3 regions of the Sporosarcina sp. 179-K 3D1 HS genome follow, and region 3 is predicted to be linked to each of the others. Evidence: riboswitches for the same ligand, from Rfam matches in the RefSeq annotation. Region 3 holds a riboswitch; each other region holds the start of a gene.
What was found. Region 3 has a riboswitch for cobalamin ahead of cobJ (precorrin-3B C(17)-methyltransferase). Riboswitches for the same ligand answer to the same signal wherever they lie in the genome.
Positions count from the first base shown of each region.

Region 1: another riboswitch for cobalamin. It lies ahead of AB1K83_RS13230 (helical backbone metal receptor); the one in region 3 lies ahead of cobJ (precorrin-3B C(17)-methyltransferase).
Region 2: another riboswitch for cobalamin. It lies ahead of AB1K83_RS09810 (adenosylcobinamide amidohydrolase); the one in region 3 lies ahead of cobJ (precorrin-3B C(17)-methyltransferase).

Region 1 is NZ_JBFEGI010000010.1:30,791-41,286, reverse strand. It holds gene AB1K83_RS13255 (DctP family TRAP transporter solute-binding subunit) at 1-122, shown strand, start outside; gene AB1K83_RS13250 (cob(I)yrinic acid a,c-diamide adenosyltransferase) at 331-873, opposite strand; gene AB1K83_RS13245 (cobyrinate a,c-diamide synthase) at 860-2,260, opposite strand; gene AB1K83_RS13240 (ATP-binding cassette domain-containing protein) at 2,261-3,649, opposite strand; gene AB1K83_RS13235 (FecCD family ABC transporter permease) at 3,646-4,716, opposite strand; gene AB1K83_RS13230 (helical backbone metal receptor) at 4,679-5,671, opposite strand; cobalamin riboswitch at 5,825-6,028, opposite strand; gene AB1K83_RS13225 (nuclease-related domain-containing protein) at 6,333-7,343, shown strand; gene AB1K83_RS13220 (DUF485 domain-containing protein) at 7,971-8,291, shown strand; gene AB1K83_RS13215 (cation acetate symporter) at 8,305-9,852, shown strand; gene AB1K83_RS13210 (DUF294 nucleotidyltransferase-like domain-containing protein) at 9,940-10,496, shown strand, end outside.
Region 2 is NZ_JBFEGI010000006.1:72,566-83,061, reverse strand. It holds gene AB1K83_RS09850 (HD domain-containing protein) at 1-262, shown strand, start outside; gene AB1K83_RS09845 (YwgA family protein) at 278-784, shown strand; gene AB1K83_RS09840 (2-hydroxymuconate tautomerase) at 835-1,020, opposite strand; gene AB1K83_RS09835 (YwhD family protein) at 1,089-1,619, shown strand; gene AB1K83_RS09830 (transglycosylase domain-containing protein) at 2,114-4,171, opposite strand; gene AB1K83_RS09825 (DUF1934 domain-containing protein) at 4,324-4,764, shown strand; gene argS (arginine--tRNA ligase) at 4,761-6,428, shown strand; gene AB1K83_RS09815 (hypothetical protein) at 6,510-6,698, shown strand; cobalamin riboswitch at 6,654-6,839, shown strand; gene AB1K83_RS09810 (adenosylcobinamide amidohydrolase) at 6,963-7,646, shown strand; gene cbiB (adenosylcobinamide-phosphate synthase CbiB) at 7,643-8,602, shown strand; gene AB1K83_RS09800 (bifunctional adenosylcobinamide kinase/adenosylcobinamide-phosphate guanylyltransferase) at 8,589-9,263, shown strand; gene AB1K83_RS09795 (cobyric acid synthase) at 9,178-10,017, shown strand; gene cobS (adenosylcobinamide-GDP ribazoletransferase) at 10,014-10,496, shown strand, end outside.
Region 3 is NZ_JBFEGI010000012.1:3,123-13,618, reverse strand. It holds gene cobM (precorrin-4 C(11)-methyltransferase) at 1-247, opposite strand, end outside; gene cobI (precorrin-2 C(20)-methyltransferase) at 261-965, opposite strand; gene cbiE (precorrin-6y C5,15-methyltransferase (decarboxylating) subunit CbiE) at 959-2,179, opposite strand; gene AB1K83_RS14350 (cobalt-precorrin-5B (C(1))-methyltransferase) at 2,160-3,308, opposite strand; gene AB1K83_RS14345 (precorrin-8X methylmutase) at 3,274-3,924, opposite strand; gene cobK (precorrin-6A reductase) at 3,925-4,695, opposite strand; gene AB1K83_RS14335 (sirohydrochlorin chelatase) at 4,692-5,582, opposite strand; gene cobJ (precorrin-3B C(17)-methyltransferase) at 5,597-7,228, opposite strand; cobalamin riboswitch at 7,365-7,543, opposite strand; gene AB1K83_RS14325 (ABC transporter ATP-binding protein) at 7,613-8,395, opposite strand; gene AB1K83_RS14320 (FecCD family ABC transporter permease) at 8,392-9,480, opposite strand; gene AB1K83_RS14315 (ABC transporter substrate-binding protein) at 9,511-10,458, opposite strand.

The DNA.
Region 1 (10,496 bases), on a different contig from region 3:
ATCAAACCGAAGGCGAAAAAGATGTGTGGCGGGACGCCATGCACCCGATATATCGTGAATACAGGCCTTTGATTGGCGAAGCATTGATGGCGGAAGTGGAGAAAATCCAGGCGGGACATTGATGGGGGTGGGATCGGGTGTTGTGAGGTTCGGTAGGAATGTTGTGAAGTTTGGCGGGAATGTTGTGAGGTTCGGGGAAAATATTGTGAGGACTGCCAATCACGTTTCCGGAAAAGGGTGCCAGATTCCGACACGATTTGCGGTTAATGAAACCTGGAATCCTATGAAAAAAAGAGGTCCTCCTTATTCAAGCGAGGTCCTCTTTTTCATTCAAAACTCTATGCCTTTCACCGCGTCAACGCCGTCTTCGTAATAGTGTTTTTCCGGTTCGATGACGGAGACAAGATCGGCGAGTTCCCGGATTTCCGGCAAGGCACTGCGCCCGGTGATGACGAGGTGGACGTGTTCGGGTTTGTTGCGGATCATATCGAGGACTTCCTCTTTTGGGAGGACGTCGTCGATTGGGAATTTGTCGATGGCGAGTGCATTATTCAGTTCATCCAAAATGACGACGTCGTATTCGCCGCTCATGACAGCGTCCCGTGCAATGGGCCAAGCTTTTTTCAAGGCTTCGCGATGTTCTTCAGGGGTTTTGGTCCAAGTAAAGCCGATGCCGAGCTGGACAATTTCAACGCCAAGTTTTTTGAAGGCGATTTGCTCGCCGTAGGATCGCTGGGGAGATTTGATGAATTGATATATTTGTACTTTCATCCCACGTCCCGTGCTGCGCAGGGCCAGTCCCAAGGCTGCGGTCGTTTTCCCTTTGCCGTCCCCTGTGAATACGAGGGTCAGACCTTTTTTATTTTTTTTCATCGGCAACCTCCATCTTCGTGTTTTGATAAACCTTACAAGTGTCAATCCATGTTTCCACCATTTCCAAGCATGTTGCAAAATGGAATTGGGGGAATCCGGCGACTAGGTTCTCCGTTGCCACCCCGTCCGCTTTCATCCCGCGCATGCCTTTCGTTTCATAGGCGTGCTTTATCGGAAAGTTCGGTTCGAAGGTGGAGTAGTGGAACTCATGTCCTTTCGCTTCCCGGTTTGAAGGAAGGAGGAAGTTATCCGCACATCCTTTGATTTCCCGGTAGCCGATCGCTTTTAAAGACGTGTGCATCGTCACATTTCCGGGAATTACGCCGGCCATTTCCGCTACATTTCCGTCCGTCATCGTGATCGATTCCGTCAAATAGCTGAAGCCGCCGCCTTCCGCAAAGGTTGGCATACCGTCCGCAATTACGTCTAAGATCGATTGTTTCGTTTGCTCACTATTGCTGACTGCCGGAACGAATTCTGCCGGAAGGCTGCCGCCTATATAAAGACCGTCGCAATCATGAGGCACGGGTTCATTCGCCAAGGGGGAGAACGAAATGAGTTCCGCTCCGTACGATTCAAGAAGTTCAAAGTTCTCTTTATAATAGGAATTAAAAGCGGCATCCTTCGCCACGGCAATTCGCACGAGTGGATCTCGAACACGTGTGAAAATCGAATCCGCTTCCGGGAACGAAAGGGGCTCTACTGCAGAAATTTCAAGCAGTTTATCCAAATCCACCGTTTGGGACACAAGCTCACCCAGCTGATCAAAAAACGGATCCAACTCGCCCCGTTCAATGGAAGGGATCAACCCGAGGCTGCGCTCTGGAATTTCAATCCCGTTTTCTCGCTTCAGATACCCGACGACCGGAACGCCACATTCCTGCTCGATCGCGGTTTTCACAATATTAAAATGACCTTCGCTGCCAACTCGGTTCGCAATGACGCCGACTATGTTCGGTTCGGAGGATAGCGTCTGGAACCCTTTCACAATGGCCGCCGCGCTTCTTGCCATGCTCGCACAATTGACGACGAGCAAGACTGGGCTTTTCGTGATGACACTGATGTCAGCAGTGCTGCCGACATCGGTCTTCGGATCTTTGCCATCGAAAAACCCCATGACGCCTTCCATGATGGAAATATCGGCATCCCGGCTCGCGTGAGTGAAAATATCCAACACTGTATCTCGTCCGAGCATCCAACTGTCCAAATTGCGGGAAACCCGTTTCGTCACCGCCGTATGATAGGATGGGTCGATATAGTCCGGACCACACTTGAACCCTTGGACCGTCAGCCCTTTTCTCATCAAAGCCGCCATCAAGCCGATGGTCACGGTTGTTTTTCCCACGCCACTCCCTGTTCCTGCAATGACTAATCTGCGATTGCTCAATCAAAACACCGCCCTTTTCTGTACAATGTATGGTTTTCTGAACTTTTGCTGCAGGGCGTCCGTTAAAACAGATTCCACGAGTTTTCCAATTTGTTCACGTGAAATGGATACTTGTCCCTCTGCATCCTGATTCGTGGCGATGGAAACGCAGTCGAATCGGTTCATTCCCAATCGGATGTCCGCTTTCTGATAGGCGGCCATTTTCGCCTCCGTCGCAGCCATGTAGAAGTCGAATACGGTCCGATCGTCTAACGGGGCATCGATGAACAAAAGGACGTGGACGGTATTGCCGAACATCAACAGAAGGGCGATATCCACTCCATCGACTTGCCGCTCAACAAGCAGCGTATTGGCCAAATTACCCGGACAGCCGATCCCGAGTGCTAGGCCGACAGGGATACCGCGCATTTCCATCCATTCTTTCATATGGTCTGGGCGGTGTTCTGCTGCTGGCAAATTGATGAGAAAGAATTGCTGAAGCCATTGGATACCGTTCCCAATCGTCGCATTCGAAAATGTCCGCAACGGCTTGTTGAAAATGATTCCTACACTATCTTCATTGCAATCAACGGAGTAACTTTTAAAAAAGCTTGTGCTGTCCACCACACTCTCCACGGAAGGGGTCATAAGCAATTGGGGTCTTGCCACAATTGGATGTGCTTGCGTTTTAACGTCCACTTCATAGACCTTTCTCAACTGCTCTTCCTTGCGCAAAGTATTGACGTCTCCCACTTCGAGGAAGGATCCTTTATGAAGGAGAGCGACTCTGTCCGCGTAGAGGGAGGCCACGTTCAAATCATGCAAAATCGCAAAAATTGTCAATTGCTTTGTCCGTTGCCATTCTTTCAGCATGTTCAAAATCTGGAACGTGTGCTTGATATCCAAATGATTCGTCGGTTCATCCAGCAACAGGATTTCCGGTTCTTGAGCCAATGCTTTTGCTAATAAAACCCGCTGCTTCTCCCCGCCGCTCAATGTCCGGAACTGTGAATTGCGGAACTGCTCAATTCGTGTCACGTTCATGACATGATCAATGACTTTTCGATCTTTTGCGGATATGCTCTTAATAAAGCCGGTTTGGTGCGGGTAACGGCCGAGACTTACTATTTCCTCTACGGTGAAATCGAATGTCACTTTGCTTTCTTGAGAAAGGACGGCCACCTTCCGCGCTTTCTCGAGCTTCGACATCTTCTCCATCGGTTTACCATCGATTGCGATCGACCCTGACACGATAGGAAGTTGTCCGGTAATTAATTTGAAAAGGGTGGTTTTCCCGCTGCCATTCGGTCCGAGCAGTGCGAAAAACTCACCTTTCTGGATTTCAAATTGAAGATCGTGGATAATCGGTTTTTTTCCGTAACCGCCTGCTAGCTGTTTGACTGTGATCATCGGCTTTCCCCTCTTCCCATTCGATCTCGAATTAAAAGTAAAGCAAATACTGGAGCACCAATCAAGGCAGTGATGACGCCAATCGGCAGTTCTTGCGGAGCAATGATCGTCCTCGCGAGCAAATCTGCGAACACGAGGAAGGAGCCGCCCAGCAATATGGACAGAGGCAAGACATTTCGGTGATTTGGCCCGGTCATGAGTCGCACCAGATGGGGAACGACCAACCCGACAAAACCAATTGAACCGGACACGGCAACTGCCGAACCCGTCAGTAAGGAAGCGCCGATCAAAATGAGGATTTTACCTCTTTTCACATTGACTCCGATATGATCGGCTGCTTCTTCGCCGAGTGCGAGGGCATTCAGCTCCCTATAATGGGCGAGCAAGATAATGGAGCCGATGACAAGGAAGGGGATGATCAGCTGGACGTGGCTCCACCCGCGCATCGCGACACTTCCATATAACCAATACATGATTTGTGTCATCGCATCGCGGTCTCCAAGAGAGATCATCAACGACGTCAGTGCTCCGACGAAGGCTCCGACAATGATACCGGCGAGAATGATCGTCTCAATGGCGAGACTCCTGCTGCTCAATCTGACGATTCCAAAGACGACGAATAAGGTGAGGAATCCGCTTATAATGGCCACGATCGGCAATGTGTAACTACCTAATCCCCAAATCGTATATTGGAAAAATAAAACCGTTACGGCCCCGAGCGCTGCCCCGGATGAAACCCCGATCGTGTATGGATCGGCCAACGGATTGCGAAGAAGCCCTTGGAAGGCGGCGCCTGCGAGCGACAGGGAAGCCCCGACAAGAAAGGCCAATAATACGCGCGGGACCCGGATATTCCAGATGATCAGTTCTTCATTTTTCGGGACATCCGTAAGCCAGCCGAGACCAAATGATTTATCCGCCACGATATGGAGGATCGTGGGAATCGGGAATTTCACACTGCTGACGAATAGGCCAAGAAGGGTTGCACAAAGTACAACCCCAATACTTGCCATATAAAGCCAACCGATTTTACTCCCCAAAAACTTCCGGATAAATGAGTTTTGCAAGTTGCTCGACTCCTTCAATCAGGCGTGGGCCTGGACGGGTAACCGTGTCGCTGTCGACATCGAAAACTTGTTCGTTTTTAATGGCATTGACTTCTGCCCAACCTTCGCGCGCCAAGACGCCTTCGGCAGGATTATCCACATAATAGCCGTATGTAGTGATAATGACATCCGGGTTCAGTTGGACGATTTCCTCTTCCGACAATTTCACCCATCCATCTTGATCTTCAGCGGCATTCGTAGCATTGATTGTTTCCAGCATTTCGTGCATGAAAGTGTTTTTACCGGTTGTGAAGATGTCCGGCGCTGGTGAAACTTCCACCCATACTTTCTTTTTGTCCGTAATTTCTTTTGCTTTCTCTTCAACGGCAGCACGACGGTCTTTCATATCTTGGATAATCTCTTCCGCTTTGTCCGTTGTCCCGGTGGCGGTCGCAATCATTTCCATCGTTTGGTACGCATCGTCGAATGAAGCGGCACTGCCGGTTACGACAACTTTGATGCCCACTTCTTCAAATTGCTTTAGAATATCTTCATGTTTATCGAAATGGTATTTCGTAACAAAGGCAACATCCGGCAACAAGGTCATGACCAGTTCGGCATCCATGTCCTGGCCGCCGACTTTCTGGACTTCCAATGCCTCTGGAGGGTAGTTACAGTAATCGGACACCCCGATGAGGCGATCGCCAACTCCGAGCGCATATAAAATCTCCGTATTGCTCGTCTGGACGGAGATGATCGTTTCCGGTTCTTCTTCGATTGTTACCTCACGACCGACATCATCGGTAAATGTGACTGGGAAAGCTAGCGCTTCTTCCGCTTGACTTGTTGCTTTCGTGTCCGGCGTATTATCCGGCGCGGATTGGTTTGCTGGGGTTTCTTCTTTCGTTCCACAGCCCGTTAGTAGGACCATGCCTACTACGAACATCAAACTAAATAAACCCCATCGTTTCATCATGTTGTGCACTCTACGTTCCTCCTCTTAGTTGTGAACATCAAAAAAGCGCTTGTCCTCGAAGGAAAGCGCATGGCATGATAAAGCGAAGTTGCGGGCAGTTCGGCGTAAGCCGGTAAACCCATTACGACACCCTAAACATTCCTATCCCCGAGGAAGCTTACAATCGAAATAGGCAGGTCTCCTGACTTACGACTCCAGCGGCCGCCCCACTCCTTCCCATGCTGTCGCACAGTGGATACGCAGGACATCCTCATCGATTACAGTGACGGGTTCGTGTTGGACTCTCACCAACTTCCCTCTTCATTTCAAACAGCCGCTTGGACGGCCATATGAAAAACCTATTTCTACACTATTCTTTTTTAACGTTACGGTTCATGCCCAGTATATAGAAGAATTGATAGTTTGTAAACTTTATTTGGGGCAGGGGGTTCAAAGCAGACAAGGACTCCGCCCATCGTGTGGAGAATTGCGACGAACGAGCGTAGGATTCCGCCAAAGTGCGTGAGAACTCCGCCCATGGAGTTGAGGATTGCGACGAACGGGCGTAGAATTCCGCTCCAAGGCACCAAAATTGAAATTTGGGGGTATTCTCCTATTTCTATTGTGAAAACTAGGAGAAAATGATAGCGTATATTATGAACACCGAATAATCCGAAAAGGAGTGATCGGGATTATTAAAATTCATCGACAAAAGCCAGAACTTTTAATAGCACTACCCAGATTGCTGGCCCGTCTTCATCCTACCCACGACAAATACAAAGATCTTGAAAATCAACTCTATCGAATCGAGGCTGGCTACGCAGGAGAATGTAGAGTTGATAAGTATTTGGAAACCATTGAATTCCCTGAGCCAGTTTCTATTTTTACCGATTTACAATTAGTTATTACTCCGGGTTTTACCATTCAAATTGATACCCTGATCTTAACCCCATCCCATGCGATCATTCTTGAGATCAAGAATATTGCAGGTACGTTATCTTACATTTCTCATCCACCCCACTTTGAAAGCATCTATTCCGAAAACAAATCAATCGTTATTAATTGTCCTTTGATGCAACTAAATAATAATAAGGCAGGCCTCGAAATATGGTTTAAAAGAAATGACTACAATTTGCAAATAACCGGATTGATTGTTTTGGCCACCAATACTTTGGTGAAAAATGCTCCGTCTGAAATGCCAATCGTGTATGCGAAGCATCTTCGGTCCTATCTCAGGAAATGGGAAAAGGGAAAAGCACCGATGACTTTATCCCAATTCCAAAGAATGCTTGATGAATTAAATAAAGATAGATTGTGGTATAACCCTTATCCACTTGCTGGGAAATATCAATTGGATTTAGGTTCTATTCTTCAAGGGAACCTATGTGCAAATTGTAACAGCCAGCTGTTCCGTAAGAATAAAATTCTTTGGACATGCCGGAATTGCAAACTTGATATTAAAGAGCCGTACGTAGATAGCATGAAAGATTGGTATATGCTTTTTAAAGGTACCATTACAAATCAAGAATGCCGTGATTTCTTGAAATTAAAAGATAAACATGCTGCCCGCCACATATTGCGTTCCCTCCCTTTAATTCGTATCGGAAAATCAAAAGCTACTCAATATACGTGGGATTATAAGGTTTCTCCTTCACAATTAAAGAAAATTTCAATCCTTTCTTCGAAAAACTGAAGAAGGGATTATCTCTAATTTTAAGTATCCGATTACGACCAAACGGTGAAGAACTCCGCTCAACCGCCTGAGAAATCCGCAAAAGCCTTGCGGAATTCCGCCCAATCTCGGGATTCCGTCGAAGTGTGAGAGGATTCCGCCCAAACGGTGAAGAAATCCGCTAAAGCCTTGCGGAATGTCCAATCCCCTGGAAGTAGAGGAGGATTATCAAATCTTATATCCCTCTATTATCCTAGTCATTACTCCATAACTTTGGACATAAGAATTAATTATATTTCAATAGCGTTATTGATAATAATCAAGGAAATAATTAAAGAAATAAAGTATATCCAAGGAAAGTGATAATCTTACTTTGTTGATTGAACAAAGCTTGATGGCATAGGGGTTAGGTGTTTTATAATTTTAACACTAAACAATATCGAATTATTACAAATATTCGAAAGTTTATGTTGAATATTTGTAAATAGTTTGCTAATCTGAACTTGTGTACTATAACAAATAGTTGAACTACTTCATTTTTCGGCTAACCTTTCTACTTGACTGGCAGAGGAATGAAAGCGGTTTCAGTTGGAGGGGGAGATAGCACGCGAGTTCGTTAGCCGAAAATTTGAAGAGGAGGATGAAATCATGAAGAACGCTCGTGGAAATTCCAGACCGAATTTCGAAAAGATCATTGAAACTCCAGAATTTAAACAATTGGTCAAACGTAAAAACACATTTGCGACACCGTACATCATTTTCTTTTTTGCTGCCTATTTTTTACTTCCAATTTTGACAGGATACACCAAGATACTTGAGAATCGTGCTATTGGTTGGATGACTTGGACCTGGGTATATGCGTTTAGCATGTTTATCATGGTCTGGGTATTCACTTCAATCTATATGAATAAAGCGAAAGACTTTGACAAGGATGTTGAAGAAATTCTAAAGAAAAACGTTGTAGAATAAAGGGGGAAACGCCGTGGGGATCATTTCAATCTTAATTTTCGTTTCAGTTATCCTACTTACACTTATTGTCACGTATTGGGCCGCCAAGCAGACCCAAACAGCAAGTGATTTCTATACTGCCGGTGGATCATTGACCGGCTGGCAAAATGGCATGGCCATCGCCGGTGACTATTTATCGGCAGCTTCCTTTCTTGGAATCGCGGGTGCCATTTCGTTGAATGGTTTCGACGGTTTCTACTACAGCGTCGGTTGGTTGACGGCTTATCTCGTTGTATTATTCCTTATTGCGGAGCCACTCCGGAATTTAGGGAAATTTACAATGGCAGATATGATTGGTTCCCGTTTCGGGGCGAGAAAAGTACGTGGAGCGGCTGCTCTTAACACGATTACGATCGTATTATTCTACATGTTGGCACAGTTGGTCGGTGCGGGTGCACTCATTAAATTGTTACTAGGTATTGATTATTGGATTTCAGTATTAATCGTTGGTGTCATGATGACAGTCTATGTACTATTTGGAGGCATGACTGCAACAAGTTGGGTGCAAATTATAAAAGCTATCTTACTGATGGCTGGGACGGTCATCATTTCATTCCTCGTCCTATTAAAGTTCAATTTTAACTTCATCGGAATGTTCGATGCTATGCGTACTGCGACTCCGCATGGAGAAGCCTTCCTACATTCGGGTGTTGTTTATAAGGATCCAATTGGCTTGATTTCCGTTTTAATTGCCCTTGTTCTAGGGACAGCGGGCTTGCCGCATATCTTAATGCGCTTTTTCACCGTAAAAGATGCAAAGACGGCACGTTCCTCAGTCATCTACGCGGTATGGATCATCGGTATTTTCTATGTCATGACCATTTTCCTCGGGTTCGGAGCAGCGAAATTCGTAGGGGCGGATGCCATTATCGCTGAAAATGCGGCTGGTAATATGGCAGCGCCGATGCTTGCCGGTGTACTAGGTGGAGATGCGTTGGAGTCCTTCGTTGCGGCCGTTGCATTCGCTACGATCCTTGCGGTTGTTGCAGGACTTGTTTTATCCGGTGCGTCCGCAATTGCTCACGATATTTATGGAGAGATCATTAAAAAAGGAAAAGTGACGGAAAAGCAGCAAGTGCGTGCTGCCCGTATTGCGGCTCTCAGCGTGGCGGTCGTTTCCATCCTTCTTGCATTAGGTGCAGAGAAGATGAATGTTGCCTTCCTCGTTTCGCTTGCTTTCTGTATTGCGGCTTCCGCCAATGTACCGACAATTTTGATGACCATCTATTGGAGAAAGTTCAATACAACGGGGGCGGTCGCTTCCATGTTGACCGGTTTAATTGTTGCATTGGTTCTCGTTGCTGTCAGTCCGAATGTCATTCACCCCGAAGTGGGCAAGGCGTTCTTTGTTGGGACTCCTTTATTCCCATACGCGAATCCTGCCATCATCTCCGTGCCGGCTGGATTCATCGCTGCGTATATCGGCACAGTGATCGGGGCCAAAAAGCATGACGCGGAGGCCATCCCTTATGCTGAAGTGAAATTCAAGGCAGAAACAGGCTACCGTGAACTTGAAGGTTGATTTGGAAATGAAATGAGATTGTAACTGAAAATGGACAACCTCTCTGAAACTTACTGAAGTGGCAGAGAGGTTTTTCATTCGGGAAGGATGAGGACAATCGAAACGATGATACAAAAAGACCAATTAGAAAAGATTCACGAGCAACCCTTTTTTCGGACTATGTCCAAAGAAGATTTTGAGAAAGTGATTGTCCATTGTGAACTGAAGCATTTTCCCACTACCGAGAAGTTGGATTATTTCAGGACACCGCAAGAGGGGCTGCTTTTGATCCTCAAAGGGGCCGTCCATATTTTTGTGAAAAGCGATGACGGATCCCCCGTTGTGATTGAGGCACTGCAAGAAGGACAATTGGTTGGGTTTTCCAACTTCTCCTATTTCCTAGGGGAATCCAGCGAGGTGTTGGAACGGCATCAGCTGGAAATGGAGATCATGGAAGGTTCCCATTGTTTGCAAGTTCCCTATTCCGTCGTTCAGCAAAGGTTGGGTGATGAAACGGTCCGGGATTATATTCTCCGGAAAATGTCGAATCGCTTGGCGACCGCTTATTCTTTGCTAGGCGAGCAGGCAAAACTGCCGGATGACTGGGGAGATAGCGAGCCGTTTGTCCGTCGTGTGCAGGATTTTATGAAAGCACCGGTCACTAC
Region 2 (10,496 bases), on a different contig from region 3:
CGATTATTATTTGATTGCCGACTCTTCCTCGGATCTGCCCTACGACTTTTACCGGCCGGGCGAGGAAAATGAACGTCTGCCAATCTATTTGCAAATGCGGAATGGGGAATTACGGGAACTATCCCGTTCCTCCGATATTGTGGATTCCATTTCGGGGAAACGTCGGACAGACCATAAACTCTATTTTCCGGAAGATGTCTTGCTAAAAGGGAAAAATGAGAATCCTATCTATGAGCGGATATTACATATGTTGAAAAAATGAGGGAGGGGTATGACCTTGTTACAGGAACATGCCAAAATTGCGCAATTCATTTCAATCGCAAATGAAGTGAATGGACGGAAAAAGTTGCAAAAGATGGTTTATATCGCAAAAAAGATGAATTTTCCATTCGCGGAAAAATACGAATTACATATGTACGGTCCGTACTCGGAAGAATTGACGCTTCGCGTGGAGGAGCTTTGCGAAATGGGGTTCTTGGCGGAACAATGCACGGACAAGGGATCGTACGTCCGCTACAGCTATCATGTGACAGAAGAGGGGGGGCGCTTTCTGGAGACGGCTGGGGAGCCGCCTGAGTTGCTCGGTGCCTGTATTGAACGGCTGAATGAAAAAAGTTCCCGCTTTCTGGAACTGGTATCTACATTACTCTATTTTGACCATCTGGACCGGGAAGAGCAAGTGGCCAAAGTCCATATCGTTAAAAACAAGCTGAATTTCTCAGATGAGGAAATGACCAACGCATTTGATTTTATTGCCGAACTGCAGCAATCCACGGTAAATTAAGAGAGACCGGCTTCCGGGGAGTATCCCGGGTAAGTCGGTCTCTCATTTTTTTACTGATCGCTCAAGCGATTTCCAGCGACGGCATAATGGCTTTTTGGCATTTCTTCAATAAAGACGACAACGGCTTCCGCAGGTGCACCCGTTGTTTCGACGACCACTTCCGTCACTTTTTCGCATAGCGCCCGTTTTTGTTCTTCTGAGCGGCCTTCGAGCATTTTCACAGTTACGTATGGCATTCGACTTCCCCCTTTCCCCGGAAATCCGGTATAGTGTATATACTATCAGATTTGGAGGGGACGAATACATGGCAAACGAAGAAAAGCCGAAGCAGAAAATAGGGTTCACCATTATAAAAGATGATCCAATCGATGGCCATCGAGGATTCGGAGTCGGTGCGTTATCCTTGGAAAATGTGTCGCCCGTCATAATCGACGTAGAAGAAGGGACCGCCAGCATCGAAATCGGCGCCATGCACGCACGAAGCGATCTGGAGCGGGGCATCAAATTTACGACGGATCGGGCGGATTCTGAAGGTGGCAAACCGTATTGGCTCGTTTGGGTCACTATTGACTTTAAAGAGGACGGGCCGTATTATGCCGGGATGACGGCGTGTGAAATGATCGTCAACCGCGAGAAGCGCCGCGGCTTTAAAATATTGGCCGATCATGTGAATAAAATGGACAAATCCATGAAGCGGCATATTATCGTCGATCATATGGACGATGACTCCAAAAAAGTACTGGCCGACTTTTTAGCCACTCATAATAAAGAGATGTGGGAGCGGAGTGAGCCAAAGCTGCATGTTGACTTGGGCGTAGATTCGCCTGGATTATGAACGATATGTGACAAATTCCGCATACTTCCCGTTCCGAGGTTGAATGTCGCCGGGAAAGGAAGTACACTAAAACTACAGCTTGCCATTGTAAGCTAGGACAGCCGGAATAGTGCATTTCTGACGTATGCCGTATCAAACAAACCCAAGCACGATACGACACGGCAGGACGCCTTGCCCGGTAAAAAAGCTTTCCCCCGTTTAGAGAGGAAAGCTTTTTTGATTTGGAATAAGTCAGTGGGCACCGCCCGTATCCTCCGCGGCCCGCACATAACTTCGGTTCCGCGCTCATAAGTCGGTGGCACCGCTGATATCCTCCACGGCCCGCCCATATTTTCGGTTCCGCGCCCATAATTCGGGGGCGCCGCTCATATTCTCCGCGGAACGCCCATAACCTTGGTTCAGCGCTCATATTTCGGGAGAACCGCTGATATCCTTCACGGTCCGCCCATATCTCCCGCTCCACCGCCCATAACCCACTAATTTCCCCAACACCATCACTCAAAAAATGAAAACGGGAAGAGGTCGAATTTTTTGTCGTCGCCTTTTCCAGAAGAACGGTGTTCGCGCAGGGTGCGATCGGTGCATAGTTTTTGCGGCATGTCTTTTTCCTTAACATAGACAACTCGTTGACGGTCGCAGTCACTGACGGCGATGCCTCCTGTTTCCACATCGACGATCACGCTAGTAACGCCGGGTGGAGGCAAGAAGGGCTCTGGCGTCTTTCCGTTATGCGCTTCCTCCATAAAATCCATCCAGATTTTTTTCGAAGCAGCCTTGTCGATCGGATCGCTCAACTGCAATCCTTTATCGAAGCCTGTCCAGATGCCTGCCGTCAATGAAGGCGAAAAGCCGATTAAATATTGATCCGACAAGGTCGTGCCTGATTTGGCGGCATAGGGGCGTGTCTGGTGTTGCCGCATGGAGATTCCGGTCGCCGTCAAATAGTCATTGAACACCGGATCGAACATGCCTGTCATCAAATGGGTGAGAATGAACGCATCCTGTTCGGTCATAACGTGCTTGCTCTTCGGGGTCTCATGTTCGTACACAGTTTTCCCTTCCGCGTCCGTGATAGCGTAAATGGTCATCGGTTCCACAGCCACCCCTTCGGAAGCAATGCGGTTGTACGCTTTTGTCATATCGGATAAGGTGACCTCTGTTGTTCCTAGCGCGACGGCCGGAGACTCAGGAAACTTAGTATCAATGCCGAGCCGCTCTGCCATTTTGGAAAACTTTTTGTAACCGATATCTTCCAGTGTCTTTACGGCGTAGATGTTATCCGAAATGGCGATGGCCTGGGCGAGTGAGATCGGTTGATTGGCAAATTTTCCGTTCACATTGTTTGGCACGTAGGTGGATCGCCCTTCATCGTACGTAAAGACCGTCTTTTCGGTCGACAGGAAGGTGAGCGGGCTATATCCATCCTCCAGTGCAGCTGCATATAAAATCGGTTTCATCGCTGAACCGGGTTGCCGTTTTGCTTGGGTCGCTCGATTAAACGGGCTTTTGGCATAATCAACGCCACCTACAAGTGAGGTGATCGCACCGGTGTCCGGCTCCATCGAGATGAACCCGATTTGCAGGCCACTGTCGGGCATCCATTTGGCGATTGCTTCCTCCGCCGTTTGCTGGTGATGGGGGTCCAGCGTCGTCCGGATGGTCCAGCCGCCTTCTGCTGGACGCCGCCCTTTTTCCGCCAGCAATCGTTCCGCTTCCCTCCATACTTCATCCAAGAAATACGGGGCGACCCGCTTCGTGTCGGCCCACTCCTCTGTCATTAAATGAATCGGCACCTTTTTTGCCCGTTCCTCCTGATGCTCGGTAATGAATCCTTGAGATTCCATCAGCGACAAGACCAATTGCTGGCGTTCCTTCGATCTCTCCGGGTTATCCAGAGGGGAGTAGACCGACGGACCTTTTGCGATGGCCGTGATGACGGCGGATTCCTCCAGCGTCAAATCTTTGGCCGGCTTTCCGAAATAAAACCGGCTTGCCGCCTCGACGCCATACATGCCGTGTCCGAAATAGACCGTATTCAAATAGCCTTCCAAGATGACATCTTTATCGTAAAAGCGCTCCATCCGGTACGCATAGAGCGCTTCACTGATTTTGCGCTTCCAGCTCTTTTCATGCGTCAGAAAGAGATTTCGTGCATATTGCTGGGTGATCGTACTGGCTCCCTCGGCTTTACGCATCGATTTAATATCTTTCAATACGGCACCCGCGATCCGTCGGTAATCAAACCCACTATGCTTGTAAAAATTTTTATCCTCAGTCGCAATGACCGCATCGACCAACAAAGGTGAAATTTCATCAAGACTGACCCAGTACCGTCTCTCGAGGGAAAAGCGGTCGCCAATCTGATTGCCGTTTTTATCTAGGAAAATGGTAGCTTTTGGCACACTTAATGAAGGGGCCCCCGTAATCTGGGCATAGATTCGAAGTGATAGAAAGACGGTCAATGCTGCGGTCAACGTCATAACTGTCAGCAACAGCACCCGCCTAATCGTCACTTGCCGCTTCCTCTTTTTTACATATACCGTCCGTCGCATAGGATCCCACCCTGTCCTTGTCATTACGTTCAGTATGCGAACCTAGGAAAGAGATTAAACGGGGGTGAATGAAAAACATTACTTCCTTTCCGGATAGATTGAAATGTAGGGCGGGAGAACGGTATAATAAAAAGATATGTGGAGGTGACCGTATGGAACGGCAACATCAAGGGAAACAAGTGGATATCCGGCTCCATTCGTCAATCCGGCATCCGGGACAAGTCAAGGAAACGCACGAGTTCCAATTGACGGGAAGGCTCATTGAAAAAAGGGGAACCTCGTACTTGCAATACGTAGAAAAACAGGACGGCACCATCGAGACAATCGTCAAACTGGATCCGAAAGACGCGCTTATCATGCGCAAAGGAGCCGTACAGATGCGACTGCCTTTCAGTATGGAAAGCAGACGGATGGGTTCATACGGCAGCGGGCCGGCTACCTTCGATCTTCACGTCCAAACAGATCATTTGCAGTTTACCAAGGAACAGGAAGGTCAGGGCGGCGAGTTCCATGTCCAGTATCGGCTGTTGGATGGCAAGTCCTTACTCGGCACATACCATTTGACTATTACATATACGGAGGGAAAATCATGAACGCGGTAGAAAAGATTCAAAATGAAGTGAAAGAGGCATTGCACCAAGCGGTGATTGCGGCCGGGCTTGTCAATTCGGCGGATATTCCGGAAATCATGTTGGAAACACCGAAGAACAAAGAGAACGGCGACTATGCAACGAATATTGCGATGCAGTTGACCAAGCTTGCCAAACAACCACCGCGTGCCATTGCGGACGCGATACTCGGAAAATTGGATACGGCGGGAACGGCGATCGACACGATTGAAGTGGCGGGCCCAGGTTTCATGAACATCCGTCTGAAAACCGATTACCTCGGGGATGTCGTGAAAACCGTATTGGATCAAGGGGAAAACTACGGTCGTTCCAACGCTGGAGCGAATGAAAAAGTCCAGGTTGAATTCGTTTCCGCCAACCCGACCGGGGACTTGCATCTTGGCCATGCCCGTGGCGCATCCCTTGGCGATTCTTTATGCAATGTCCTGGACTTTGCCGGATATGATGTCTACCGCGAATACTATATCAATGATGCCGGCAATCAAGTGCATAATCTCGCGAAATCGGTGGAAGCCCGCTATTTCCAAGCGCTTGGTTTGGAGAAGGATATGCCGGAGGACGGCTACCAGGGTCAAGATATCATTGACATCGGCAAACAGTTGGCAGAAGAGTTTGGAGATCAGTATGTCAACGTTTCAGAAGAGGAACGCTATTCATTTTTCCGTGAATACGGTCTGCAATTTGAATTGGCGAAGTTGAAAAAGGACTTGGCAGATTTCCGGGTTTCATTTGACAATTGGTTTTCGGAAACGTCTTTATATGAAAACGGAAAGATCGACGTGGCGCTTGATAAGTTGAGGGCGAACGGCCATGTCTATGAGGAAGACGGCGCGACTTGGTTCCGCTCGACGACGTTCGGGGATGACAAGGACCGGGTGCTCATTAAAAATGACGGCACGTATACGTATTTGACGCCGGATATTGCTTATCATGAGGACAAACTACATCGCGGCTTCGATAAACTTATTAACATTTGGGGAGCCGATCATCACGGCTATATCCCGCGGATGAAAGCGGCCATCGAGGCACTTGGCTATGACCGCGACACATTGGAAGTCGAAGTCGCGCAAATGGTCCAACTGTTCAAAGACGGTGAAAAATTCAAGATGAGCAAACGGACGGGCAAGGCGGTCACGTTGCGGGAACTCGTGGAAGACGTAGGTTTGGATGCGGTCCGCTACTTCTTCGCAATGCGTTCCGGCGACTCGCAAATGGATTTCGATCTGGACCTCGCGATTTCCCAGTCGAATGAAAACCCGGTCTACTATGCACAGTACGCGCACGCGCGGATTTCTTCGATCTTGCGCCAAGCCGCAGACACAGATCTGGCCGGGTCCGTGGAGAATGTCTCTTTATTGCAAGCGGAAAAAGAACAAGAATTGATGAAGAAAATCGGAGACTTCCCGAAAGTGGTGGCCGATGCGGCACGACTCCGCTCACCGCACCGGGTGACTACCTATATTCAGGAGTTGGCCGCTTCATTCCACAGCTTCTACAATGCGGAAAAAGTGTTGGACCCGGAAAATCGGGAGCTTTCCGAAGCGCGGCTCGCTCTTATCACTGCCACTCGCGCTACCATCGCAAACGCTCTGAAACTGGTGGGTGTTGCAGCACCAGAACGGATGTAAGAAAAAATTAGACCGCTACGCTTCGGTGTGGCGGTTTTATTTATGGGTAGAAGGTCTTGACTTGACAATAAAAGATGGAAAGTGACGGATAAACTTGTGAACTTGACGAATATGTTTCCGGAAGGGACGGATAAAGCCCGGAAAGTGACGGATAAGTCATCAAAAGTGACGGATAGCAGCAGGCCCTTCTTCAGAGAAGTCCTCGACACGCCCTTTTTCTATAGTATAATGAAACGGAGTAAAGGTGCCCTGCGTGTCTGGCGGGGTTAAAAGGGAAGCCGGTTGAAGTCCGGCGCGGTCCCGCCACTGTAAGTGTGAGCAAGTCGTGAGAAGTCACTGGAAACCATTCCGGGAAGACGCGGCAAGCGATGATCACGAGCCAGGAGACCTGCCTTTACGGATCACCCGTGACCTGCGAGGAAAAGGTCGGTGGAAATCGGACCGCTTTAAGGGCGCTTGGATTTTTACTTGCACATCCTCCGTATTTGTACGGGGGATTTTTTCAATTTAAACAGTAGAAAGGCGTGGGGGAATATGCAGTTCATTGCAACACTAGAAGGGTTTTCCGTGTCGTCCAACTATGTGAGTTTCCGGGCAGAACAACCGTTGAAGACACTATCTTCCGCTGTCCACAATGCCGGCATAGGGTGGTTCCGCGCCTTCGTGAATCGCCATGTGGATATGAATTATCATTGCGACGATGCCAAAGGGGAAATGGCGGCTTACCTTGAGCAGCAAGGGTTTCGAGCAGAAGAGACGGTTGGAATGATGACTGCCGTCTCGACCGAACATGTGGAAATCGGCCAATATGATGGCGATTTCGGTTCCGTCCTCATCGCCGTGACAGCAGGGGTCGGGAATGCGGTGGACGTCTCGCAAGCGCTGACAAGAGAAGAGGAACAGAAAATCGGCACGATCAATACATGGATCATCGTCAATGGTCAGTTGTCGGATGAGGCGTTCGTCCAAACAATGATTACGGCGACCGAAGCGAAAGTGAAAGCCCTTCATGATGAAGCGATCCAAGATCCGCTGACTGGCACTATTGCGACCGGGACATCGACTGACAGCGTTCTCATTGCGGCCACGCAGCAAGGAGAGTATCTGCCATATGCCGGAACGGTGACCCCTCTTGGAAAATTGGTCGGCCATGGCGTCTACGATTGTACGGTGCGAGCACTTCGGGCGTACAAGAAAGCGAAAGGGTGGACTACGTGATCCCGTCGCATTTCATCGCCATTGCCATCGGTTTTCTTTTAGACCGGCTCATCGGGGATCCGCCCAATTGGCCACATCCTGTCCGGTGGATCGGATCTTTCATTTCCAAGATGACGTTGCTTTTGAATAAAGGACGCCATCGCGTCTGGAAAGGGGCGGTGCTGTTCTTCGCAACGGTGGGAATCGTCACAGTAACTGCAGCGATCATCGTCTGGCTAGCTTATGAGATTCATACTTTCGTCGGGATTGCCATCGAAGCTGTCCTAATAGCGATCGGGCTAGCACAGAAAAGTTTGCGGGACGCCGCGCTAGCTGTGAAGAGACCGCTGGAAAATGGGGACTTTAAAGAAGCTCGGGAAAAATTATCCTGGATTGTCGGCCGGGATACCGAGAAGCTGGATGAAAGCGAGATTTCGAGGGCGACAATTGAGACGGTTTCCGAAAATACGGCTGATGGCGTGACTTCGCCTTTATTTTGGGCTTTTTTACTCGGGGCTCCGGGTCTTTGGCTATACAAAGCGGTCAATACGCTCGATTCGATGGTCGGCTATAAGGACGATCGGTTTGCCCAGTTTGGGAAGTTTTCCGCAAAGGCGGACGATCTGCTAAATTATATACCCGCCCGGATTACTGGACTTCTCATCCTCTTCCATACGGCAAATGAAGGGAAGTTGCCATTCGGGCAGCGAGTTGTCGGATTCGGTAGGGATTCGCGGCGCCATCCAAGCCCGAACAGCGGGTTTCCGGAAGCTGCGACGGCTTGGCAACTGGGTATCCGGTTAGGTGGGAAAAGTACCTATCGCGGCGTCGTTTCGGCGCGTCCGGAAATTGGGCCGGGAATCATGCCGCTGACAGCCAAGCATATACAATCCGCTGTCAGACAGATGCATATCGCATCCTTCGTGTTTTGGCTATGGATGACGGTGATCGGGGTGTTCATATTTGCGAATACATAATAAGGGATTGTTGACCGTAATTCTCGGCGGCAGCCGAAGTGGGAAAAGCGCATTTGCTGAAGATTATTTAGTGAAAAAAGCGCAGCGGACTGGCGGGCGTCTTGTCTATATCGCATCGGGAACAGCGACCGATGCAGAAATGCAGGCCAGGATTGATCAGCATCGATTAGATCGTGCACATATAAATTGGACTACGCTGGAACAATCCGTTCGGATGGAAGAGGTATTGCCATCTATCCGTTTGGGTGATTTGGTCCTTTGGGATTGCGCAACGACTTGGCTGGCGAATGAATTGTATGAAGGATGGGATGAAGGAACGCCCTGCATTCACCAACCGGGCTGTATGGAAGCGAAAGAAGAACGGCTCTATGAAACGGTAGAGGCCTTACGGCAAAAAGCCGCCCATCTCATCATCGTTTCCAATGAAGTGCTGGATGATATACCGATGAGTGATCCCGAAACGAAAATCTATATGAAATGGCTCGGGCGTGTCCATCGAGAGTTGGTCCGAAGAGCGGATGAAGCGATTGAAATGGATTATGGCGTGGCGATGTACTGGAAAAGGGGGAGAAACGATGAATGGACTAATGGTCGTAGGGACGGCATCCGATTCGGGGAAGACGATGATTTGCACAGCACTCTGCCGCATCCTCGCCAATGAAGGAGTACGGGTGGCGCCGTTCAAATCACAGAACATGTCGAGATTTTCGGCGAAAACAGAACGGGGCGAAGAAATGAGCCGTGCCCAATTTTTGCAGGCGGAGGCTGCCCGGACGACACCCACGGTTTATATGAATCCAATTTTATTGAAACCGGTCGCTTCGATGAAGTCCGAGGTGCTTTTTTTCGGGGAGAAGTTTGGCCCTGTTACGGGAATGACGTATCGGGAGCAGTTTTTCCAGCAAGCGGTCGAAGCGATCCGGACGTCCCTCGATCAACTGGCAAAAACCTATGAAACCGTCATTATCGAAGGGGCGGGGAGCCCGGCAGAAGTGAATTTGAACGATCGAGAAATCGTCAATATGCGGGTGGCGGACATTGCAGACGTCCCGGTCGTACTCGTGGCGGATATCGATCGCGGCGGAGCCATCGCCTCCATCGTAGGCACCTTGCAGCTTCTCGCGCCTGAGCACCGGGCCCGCGTGAAAGCGATCATCATCAATAAATTCCATGGAGATCCTGCCTTGTTTCAAGAAGGGGTCGATTTTATTGAATCCTATACGGGAATTCCGGTTGCGGGAATCATCCCATTTAAAGCTGATCACGGAATCCAAGAGGAAGACATGGAACGGCCGATCAGCCTGGCTCCAGCGGACGTGGATGTGTACGAAGCATGGGCGGATCATATTAAAGGGCATCTCGATTGGCCTTTGATTAAGAGCATTATTTCTTCGGTGGGAGGGGCCTCTGCGTGAACGGCATCTTACTCGCCATCCAGTTTTTTACGGCAATCCCTTTACAAAAGGAGTTTCCGCTTGGGCGGAAAGAAGTGACATCCATGTACATCGCGCTACCGTTCGTAGGGGCGGCAATCGGCTTCGGGATGTTTGCGGTTGCTGAACTTTTTTCCGAAGGGATGGGGCTAGGCACACTGCTCACGGCAGTGGCCGTCGTCACGACAGGCATTGTCTTGACAGGCGGCCTGCATTTGGATGGATGGGCAGACACCGGGGACGCGTATTTTTCGTACCGGGATCAGGCGAAGCGCCATGAAATTATGGATGATCCGCGACTCGGCGCATTTGGCACGATGGCACTCGTCCTGCTCGTCCTAGTCAAAGTGGCATTGCTCCACGAATTCTTGTCATCCGACGCCGGCTGGTCCTATTTGTATTTTCTCCTCATCCCCTTCTTGGCAAGAGCGGGAATGAATATATTCTTCGTAGCGGTGCCG
Region 3 (10,496 bases):
TGCGAGCTACGCTTTTTCCTTCCTCGACGGCGCCCGCCATGATATCAATCTGTTCCTCTAACGCCATGCCGGCACTTTTCAGTACGAGGGCGCCATCTTTCGTTTCGTCCATGAGCTTTTCATTAACGAGTGAGTCGGTGAACAGGACGACATCCGCGGTTTGCAGTAACTTCAGACCTTTTACGGTGATCAATTCGGGGTCTCCCGGTCCAGCACCGATAAAATAGACTTTCGATTCGATATTCAAATGGATTCCCTCCTTACTTCCGAACGAGCATGAGCGATAGGTAGTTTAGTTCGGCTGTTTTTAATTCACGGACATCATGCCAGACATGTTCTTCGCTCGATGTCACTTTTGTTGTGACAACGGCTTTATCGACTAAGTCCATTTCTTCCAGCAGGTCAATCATTTCCGGCAGCACTTTTGCTACTTTCAAAAAGGCGACGGCATCATGGTCGAGTAGTGCTTTTCTCATCTGCTCGCGGTCTTCGGTCGCGGGGATGATGGCAAACCATTCATCGCCGTCCGCCAACGGCATCTTGAAACGGGAAGCTGCTGCGTTAACGGACGAAATGCCAGGGACGGAGATGCACTCCACCTCCGGATACAACTGTCCCATCCGGCGCATGAGGTGCATGAATGTGCTATACAGCATCGTGTCGCCTTCCGTCACGAACGCCACGTCTTTTCCTTCCTTGACCTTTTCGTACACTTGATTGGCAACGTTTGTCCATTCCGTCTCCAAAATGTCCTGTTCCCGGGTCATTGGGAAGACGAGGGGGAGCATTTCCTTTTCGGCCGGATTGATATAGTGGTCGATGATTTGCTGGGCATAGCTCTTGCTGCCTCTCCGTGCCTTCGGGAATGCGACAATATCGGCCTCTTTCATCACCCGATAGGCTTTGACGGTAATGAGTTCCGGATCGCCGGGACCTACGCCGACACCAATTACTTTTCCTAGCATTGTGCTGTCTCCTTCCGCTTTGCTTGAATAATATAGACAGGGTTCAATCCCTCAAAGCGTGTCATATGTAAAATCGGTTTGCTGCGTGAAATTTGCGCAAGTGTGATGTTGACGGCAAATCCTTCCGATTCGAACGCCTTCACCGCGTTGTGCAGGTTTTCGATTGTCACCGCATTCAGGACGATGGTGCCATCCGCTTTCAGCCGGTTGCAACAGATGTGGAGCAGTTCGTTCATCTCGCCACCCGAGCCGCCGATGAAAACGGCATCCGGATTGGGGAATTCATCGAGACGCTCCGGCGCTTTTCCGTGGACCAGTGTGACATCGGTGCGGAATTTCGAGAAGTTTTCCCGACAATTGTCCATGTCGGCTTCATTTTTCTCAATGGCAAAGACGGCGCCATCTCGGCAAATTTTCGCCGCTTCAATTGAAACGGAACCAGTGCAGGCGCCGATATCCCAAACGGTGCTCTCCCGCGTCAGTTGCAGTTCTCCGATACTAAGCACCCGGATCTCTTTTTTTGTAATCAATCCTTTATCGGGTTTCCGTTGTTTGAATTCGGTATCCGGAATGCCGAGCGGCCAGACAGGGGCTTCTTTTACACGCTTTAGAATGACGACGTTCAGCGGATTCGCTTCATAGTCGAGAAGTTCATGTAAATCAAACCAGCCGACTTTTTCATCGGGTCCGCCAACCGCTTCCGCAACGAATGCAACATACTCATCCATTCCGAACGAGAGGAGATAACGGGCGATCGCTTGCGGACTGTTATTGTGGTCCGTCAACAGGCATACTTTCGGCTGGCCATCGATTTTCTGGGCAAGGCCTGTCATCGGACGACCATGAACGCTGAGGAAAAGGCTGTCTTGCCAAGATTCTCCCATGCGGCTGAACGCTTCCTGAATGGAACTTAACGCCGGATAGATCTCGATGTGCTCGAGTTTATTCGCCAAGTAACCGCCGATCCCATAAAATAATGGATCACCGGATGCCAAGACGACGGTTTCTTTGTCGTCCTTCTGCAAATTGGCAACCACCGTGGAAAGCCCGCCGGTTACGGATAACTTCTCTCCTGCATAGTCGGGGAAGAAGGCGAGTTGCCGGTCTCCGCCGACGAGCCGTTCACTTTGTTCGATCCATGTTTTGTAGATAGGCAATAGGGAGTCTTGTCCTGCCTCGCCAATGCCGATCACTTTAATCGCTTTCTTCGCCACGATAACTCTCCCTTCCTAAAATTTCTTTCTTCATCGAAATGACAATCACTTCCACTTCCAAACCACCGCCTACTTCGTCATAGCAATGTTTCGCGATGCGCTGGAGCAATAAAGTGAAGAATTTCGTATTGCCTGCTGCCTTGACGATGTCTCCGACTTGGGACGCAGTGTTTGCATGGCGAGCCTCTTCGACAAGTTCCGGCGGCAAGCCCGCTTGTTCCACAAGATCGGCTAAAAAGTTAAAATCGACGGGTGCACTTTTGGAATGAACCATCATGACCCCTTGCGCCACCTTTGAAAATTTCCCCATCATCCCGACGAGCGTCACTTTTTTCATCTTCCGGGCTTTGCATTGCTTCATCGTGAAGCCGATGAAATCACCCATTTCGATAAACGCGTCTTCTTGTAAATGGGGATGGAATTCAATAGCGAAATTTTCACTTCTGCCTCCGGTACAAGCAACGACTTCCGTACAGCCGTTTTCTTTTGCAACATTAATCGCTTGAGCGATGCTGGCACGGAAAGCGGCCGTCGAAAAGGGGACGACGGTTCCCCGTGTTCCGAGAATGGAAATGCCGCCAATGATACCGAGCCGGCTATTCAATGTTTTTTTGGCAATTTCCTCGCCGTCCGGAACGGAAATGACGATTTTGATGCCCCGTTCGATTCCGTATTCATCTAAAATTTCCTGTGCGGCCCGAAGAATCATCCGTCTTGGAACGGGGTTGATGGCCGCTTCTCCTACGGGAACGGGGAGGCCTGGCTTCGTCACTCGTCCGACACCGATTCCGCCGTCCAGTTCGATGCCGGGTGCGTCATTCCAGGAAACGGTTGAAATGATCCGGGCGAGATGCGTTGCATCCGGGTCGTCTCCGGCATCTTTGATAATTTCCGCAGAAACCGATTGCGTGCCGAGCGAGAGTTTATCCATCGTAAAAGGGACCGTATCGCCAATCGGCAGGGTGACAGTCACCTTTAGAATTGGCTCCTGAAGAATGAGGGAAAGAAGAGCTGCTTTCGTCGCTGCCGTGGAATTGGTACCGGTCGTATAGCCGTGCCGAAGTTCTTTCTTCTCTTCCGTTTGCTTCTTCATGTCAATCGAGTTGGGTCGCCATGAGCGAAATGGCATTGACCGCCGCAACGGTGACAGGGCTGCCGCCTTTTCGACCAATGTTCGTAATGAATGGGATATCGAGTTTCGCCAATTCGGCTTTGGATTCTTCGGCAGATACAAAGCCGACGGGCATTCCGACGACAAGTCCGGGGCGCGCTTCTCCATTTTTCACGAGACGAATTAATTCCAGCAGGGCAGTCGGGGCATTGCCGATAGCAAAAATGCCGCCTTCCGCTTCTTTCACCGCTTTCTGCATGGAGATGATCGCCCGGGTCAAGTTCTGTTTTTTTGCTTCTGCCATGACATCCGGATCCGAAATATAGACACGGACATCTCCGCCATATTTCTCAATCCGCGGTTTGCTCACGCCGACTTGCACCATCTGGACATCCGCGACCAGCGGTTTCCCATTTCGAATCGCTTCGATGCCGGCACGGATCGCATCTGGATGGAATACAAGGCTTCTTCCCAATTCGAAATCGGCAGAAGCATGGATGACACGTTGGACGACTGGGTATTGCTCCGGTGTAAAAGGGTGCTCCCCAAGTTCGTCCGTTATCATTTGAAAGCTCAATTCCTCAATTTCCCGCGGTTGGATCGTCACCGGTTTAAATTCTGTTTGAAAATCCATTTAACTCTCCTCCAATGTCGTTTGTAGCTGTTCCATAAGCGGGTCGAATGAAGAATAGACTTGGCCATAATCAATTTTCGGACGGCGGATCATGATGACGGGAATGCCAAGTTCTAGGGCAGCTTCCACCTTTTCATCCACCGACCCGACTTTTCCGCTTTCTTTCGTCACCATCAAGGTCACGTCGAATTGTTGATAGAGCGCCCGGTTCAATTCATAAGAGAAAGGGCCTTGGATGGCGACGATGTTTTTTTGTTCGACGCCTAGCGCTGCGCATTTTTCCATATTGTCCAAACGGGGGAGCATCCGAGCGATGAGGCGGACACCGTCCACACCGACCAATTTCTCAGTGAATGTCGCCAGCGTTTTGCTTCCCGTAGTGAGCATGATGTTGCCTTTTCTCTCTAATGCGACTTCGGCTGCTTCCTCGTAAGATGCAACGGAGATAACCCGATCATCATACTGATCGATTTGTTCGCGTTCATATCGGAAGTAGGGGACTTCTGCGTTTGTCGCAGCCGCCATCGCGTTTTTAGAAGCCTCTTCCGCGAAAGGGTGGCTGGCGTCTACGATGGCTTTCATATGTTCCTTCTGGATAATCGCGACCATCTCATCAGCAGTCAGCCTTCCGATATGGACACGGAGACCCGCTTCCAAGAGGGCGTAACTTGCATTTTCCGTCACTATCGTTGTGAGGGGATCATAACCTTTTTCTTTCAGTTCGATCGCCAATTCCCGGGCATCACTCGTTCCCGCTAAAAACAGGATCAAGGGGTGACCTCCTCGTGGACATGATGATGGTGATGATGTCCATGTCCATGGTCATGATCATGGTCGTGATGGTGGTGATGATGAACGTCCATATGCTCTAGCGCGTGTAGACGGAACTCGCAGACATCACAGTTCAATTTGGCTGCGCCAAGCAACGCTTCTTCGGCACGGTCTTGGAACACATCTTTCACTTCGTCCCGGAAGCCGAAATAATCGGTCATATGCAGCTGATGGGATGGATAATGTTCTTTCAGTGCAGCAAACTTATCGTGCATCCGATTCATCAGGACACCTGTGAAAAATAAATAAGGGACAAGGAAAACCTGTTTAGCCCCTAAAGCAATGGACCGGGCAACGCCTTCTTCCACGGTCGGTTTTGTCACACCAATAAAAGCCGATTCGACGGGTAAGTGCTCAAAACGCTCGGATAATAAGCGTCCGATTTTATATAAATCACTGTTGGCATCGGAATCGCTGGAACCGCGGCCGATGAGCAGGATGATGGCATCTTCCACTTCGTTCGTCAGCCCTTGCTCACGCAAACTGTTTTCCAACATGTCGATAATCCGGTTATGAATGCCGACAGGGCGTCCATAAGTGAATGTAACAGCCGGATATTTGACTTTCGCTTCATCGATGGCAGCTGGGATATGCAGTTTCGAATGGCCCGCAGCCAAGAACATCATTGGAATGAGGCTGACGGAAGTCGCTCCGCGCTCGATGCAGCGGTCAATGCCTTGTGAAATGTCCGGCGCTGCAAATTCCAGATAACAAGTTTCGATGATCGGTTCCGAGAAGCGAGGTTTGATTTGATCCACAAATTGGCGGATTTCCTCATTTCCATTTGGATCCTTGCTGCCATGACCGACAAATAAGATTGCTTTCATATTGTTTTCCTCCGTTAACAAAGATCCGGTTCCAGGACGACTAATGTTGGTACTTCCTGGTACGGGTATCCTTGGATATTTTGTACACGCTTAAAGAATTTATAGAATCGCTCGTTCGGCAATCCTTCGTTCCGGAATTGTTCGACGATGGCCACGATGAGAGGGACGAGCTTTTCAGGCTCCAATCCTTCGACAACTGGAACGCCTGTATGCGCATTGCGTCCCATCGCTTTCGCTCCGAGAAAGACATCGAACTTCTTCCGACGATAGACGATGCCGATATCTTCTGCCACGGCTCCGTAGCACGCCATGCCGCAGCCGTTGAATCCGATTTTCAATTCTTTGGGAACACTGAGTCCGCCGAGCTTGTCGCGTAATTCTACTGCGTAGGGAATCGGGTCTTGCTTGTCTCCGTCACAAAAATCGCAAGCTTTCACTTTCACAACATTACCGGCAGGGGCGAGCAGCCATCCTTCTTTTTTTAATTTGGATGTGATCTCTTCCGGGTTTTCCGTTTGCAATGAAATTTTGAATTCATGATCCGGAGTATATTCGATTTCTCCCGCCTCACCGACAATTGCTGCCAAAGCGGTGAGCTGGCTTGGAGACATTTTTTTATTGGCCACGCCGGGTGATACGGTGAATTCGAAAAGGCGGTGTTCTTGGAAAAGGGAGCTGACTTTATCCGGTGTCGTTCCGTCCAATTGAGCGAGTGCTTGCTCGGCCAATTCCAAAACGTTGTTGATTTCCGGTTCGGTTTGAATGATTTCAGTTTTTTTTTCTTCTAGGATAGGGGCTTCCTCTTTTTCGCCGCCGTGCAGCGCCCATGGCTCGTTCTCTTCTTTCAGGCGTTGGTGTGGTTTCAACGGCTGTTTTTCTTCACCTAGCGTATATTTGCGTTGGTATCCGCGCGGCGTGATGATTTTCCCGTCATACAGGAAGGTCGTGCTGTTGCCAATGATGACGGTCGTCAACATGCCAATATCATGTTCTAGCATATGTTCCAAGTCTGTAATCACAATGTCTTGCCGCTCCCGGTAAGCACTTTTGACAAGGCCGACGGGGGTCTGGGGCGACCGGTATTGCAACAGGATTTTTTGAGTTTCTTCGATCTGCCGTGTCCTTCTTCCGCTTTTCGGATTGTAGAGGGCAATGACAAAGTCAGCCATCGCTGCTGCTTCCACCCGTTTTTTAATCCATTCCCAAGGTGTCAAATGGTCGCTGAGGCTAATCGTGCATGAATCATGCATGACCGGTGCGCCGAGAAGGGAAGCGCATGCTTGGATTGCAGAAACGCCCGGGACAACTTCCAGTTCGACGCCGGTCTCTTCGTTCCATCCTTGTTCGACGAGCACTTCGTAAATGAGGCCAGCCATGCCATAGACCCCGGCATCCCCGCTCGATATGACCGCGACGGTATGGCCCGCTTCCGCCAATTTCACGGCTTCCTGTGCGCGTCCCACTTCTTCCGTCATTCCAGTACTGACAATTTTCTGATCGGGCGTCAGCAGATGGCGGATCAGCTCGACGTACGTCTTATAGCCGATAATAATATCGCATTCCGCAAAAGCATCCCGTGCCCGCTGTGTCATATGGAGCTCATGACCAGGGCCAAAACCGATTGCTATCAACTTACCTTTCTTCATATTGCATCCTCCTTTGTGAATAAAAGAAACAAAAAAAGCATTTCTAACCGGAAAAGGTTAGAAATGCTTTCGTTTTCGACAGATGGACAGTGCGAAACCGTGCAGATCTAACACTTCCCCATCTCCCCGTAGGTCTAGCAGTGCTGTTAGAAAAGGCAGGTCTCCTGACTTATGGTCATCGTTTTCCGCTCCTTCCCGTCTGAGACAGTGGATTCTGCGGAAAACTACCAAATTACAGTGGCGGGACCGTGCCGGATTTTCACCGGACTTCCCTTTTAAGCGCAACTAAGGCGCACCTTTTCCCGTTCATATGAAATTTAGTGAACTTGTAAACTATAACCAGTATTCATAACTTTATCGCAATTGTCAACCTACCTTAGGAAATTAAACGCAGCGGGTCGGAAATGCAGAAAGGTAGGTGATGCGGATGTGGCCGGTCTTCGCATGCCGTTCAATTTCCGCATTCACTTGAAAAACCGTAGCTAACATTTCTTTGGTCAACACTTCTTTGGGCGTCCCGAAACGGACGATTTGTCCATCATGCACCACGTAAATACGATTGCAATATGTAGCAGCGATATTTAAATCATGTAAAGCAGCAATTACGGTCAACTGAAGGCTTTTGGCCAAATCCATCACTTGCAGTTGGTGATGAATGTCGAGATGGTTGGTCGGTTCATCCAAGATTAAGATTTTGGCTTGCTGGGAAATGGCTCTGGCGATGAGGACGCGCTGCTTCTCTCCACCCGATAGTGTGGCAAATCCCCGTTCTCTTTTATCGATAAGCCCGACTTGCATCAGTGCATGATCGACGATGTCCTTATCCGACCGGCTATCCAAGTCGAACCATTTTTTATGGGGAGCCCTTCCCATCAGCACCATTTCCTCGACGGTAAAGTCGAATGACAATGCTCCTTCTTGGCTGACTACCGCCATTTGCTTTGCCAAGCCTCTTGCCGATAGGGAGGAAATATCCCGGTCATCGATGCTAATATTTCCGCTTTGATGGGGGAGGGCGCGATAAATCGATTTCAAGATCGTGGATTTCCCGCTGCCATTCGGACCAATGATGCCGACGAATTCGCCCTCTTGGACGTCTATCGAAATGTGACGGGTAATTGGGACTTGATTGATACAGGTTGTCAAATTATCTAAAAGAACAGTCATGATCCATCACCTCCAAAGGAATAATCACTTTTTCTCAATAGCCAGATGAAGAAAGGTCCGCCACATACCGCTGTAATGATGCCGATCGGTAGTTCTTCGGGCGCAACCGCTATCCGGGCAAACACATCTGCCCAGATGATGAAGATGGCGCCCACCAATGCGCTGACCGGCAACACTTTCCGATGATCCGCTCCAATGACCAGCCGGACGAGGTGCGGAATCATTAATCCGACAAAGCCGATTGCTCCGCTGACTGCAACGATAACTCCCGTCAATAGGGCCGTCACCACGATCAGCTCTTTCCTGAACCGATGTACGCTGATTCCAAGTGTGCCTGCTGTTTCTTCACCGAGCAACAATAAGTTGAGGGCGCGAAACCGGGTCAATAAGTATAGTAGACCGACAAGGACTGCCGTAGTCGGGATGAATAAATAACTCCATTTGGCTCCTGCCAGACTCCCCATCATCCAGAACATCGCATTCCGGATCCCTTGTTCATTGGGTGCAGAAATGACGATGAAACTGGTCACCGCTGATAAAATCATCGAGACAACCACCCCGGCCAAGAGGAGTCGGGTCGTTGTCAGGCGGCCTCCCACATGCGCGATGAAATAAACGAAAATGATGGAGAGTAAGGCGCCGCCGAAAGCGGCTATAGAAAGTGCATATTGGCCAAAGATGCTAAACGCCCCGAATAAAATAACGACAGTGGCCCCGACTGAAGCGCCCGAGGAAACGCCCAATATATAAGGGTCTGCCAAGGAATTTCGGACGAGTGCTTGAATTCCGACTCCGACTACCGCAAGCCCGGCTCCTACGACTGCGCCAAGTAGCACACGGGGGAGGCGGATATCCCAGATAATCCGTTCTTCGGGACGACCCCAGTCTATATCAAATAATGGGGAGGGGAGTGGCAATTGATTCAGCACAATCTTCCATACAGTCAGAGGGTGGATGGAAACTGGTCCGATAATGACGGCGAAGGTGATGGAGACGAGCATGAGCAAGAAAAGGACGACAAAGATCGGCACGACGGCGACGGTCTTTTGGCACCCTCCTTTTTTAAGGCGATTCTCTTGTAACATGGGACTCGCTCCTATCCGGTTCTATCCTGCTTAGTTTGATTGATGGTAAAATCCTTTGACTAGTGTGTCGAGTGCCATTGGAATCCGTACTCCTTCCGCGGCTGCAGAAAGGGGGACGATGACGAAGTGCTGATTTTGGATGGCAGTCGTGTCGGCCAACATGGATACACTGTTCAAAAAGTCGATTTTCTGATCGACGGATGTATCGCCATAGTCGATGATGACAATAATTTCGGGATTCCGTTCCACGACTTTTTCCCAACTGACTTCGCCCCAATTCTTGTCGAGGTCGTTAAAAATATTGGTGCCGCCCGCCATCGTAATCAGTTCGTTCAAGAAATTCTGTCCGACGGTGAACGCCGAAGTGTCTCCGCTATCGAATACAAAAACGCGTTTCTTGTCATCGGAAGGAGGGATGGTTTTCTTAATGTCGTCAATTTGTTGCTTCATATCGGCAATCAACTGAGCAGAGCGATCCTCGACGCGGAAGATCTTCCCGATATTTTCAATGTCTGTGAAAATATCATCCAAAGTAGGACCAACGATGGTAGAAGATTGGTGCAAGTAAGGAATGATCCCTTGGTCCAATAATTCTGCTTGTGTCCCTAGGCTATCTTCTTTGAATGCACTGGCCCAGCCGGCATAAGCAAAATCAGGATCTGCTCCGACAAACACCTCTTTGGAAGGATAGGTATCCGAAAGAACTTCGATCTTTTCATAAGCCGCTTGGTATTCGGGCAAAATTTCATCATCGAGGTAAGCCGTTCCGACCATATGATCCTCCAGCCCGAGTGCCAACATGATTTCCGTGACATGCTGGTTAAGCGTGATCGCTCGTTGCGGAACCTCGCCGATCGGGAGCGCTACCCCGTTATTTTCGATGGAAAGCGACTCTTGTTTGGCGGAAGCGGATTCCTTATCCACACAGCCGCCAACCAGCAGCAATAGCAGCAATCCTAAAATACTTAATTTTTTCATCCTTGTAGTCTCCTTGTTCTGTTCTGCAATTGCCGCAA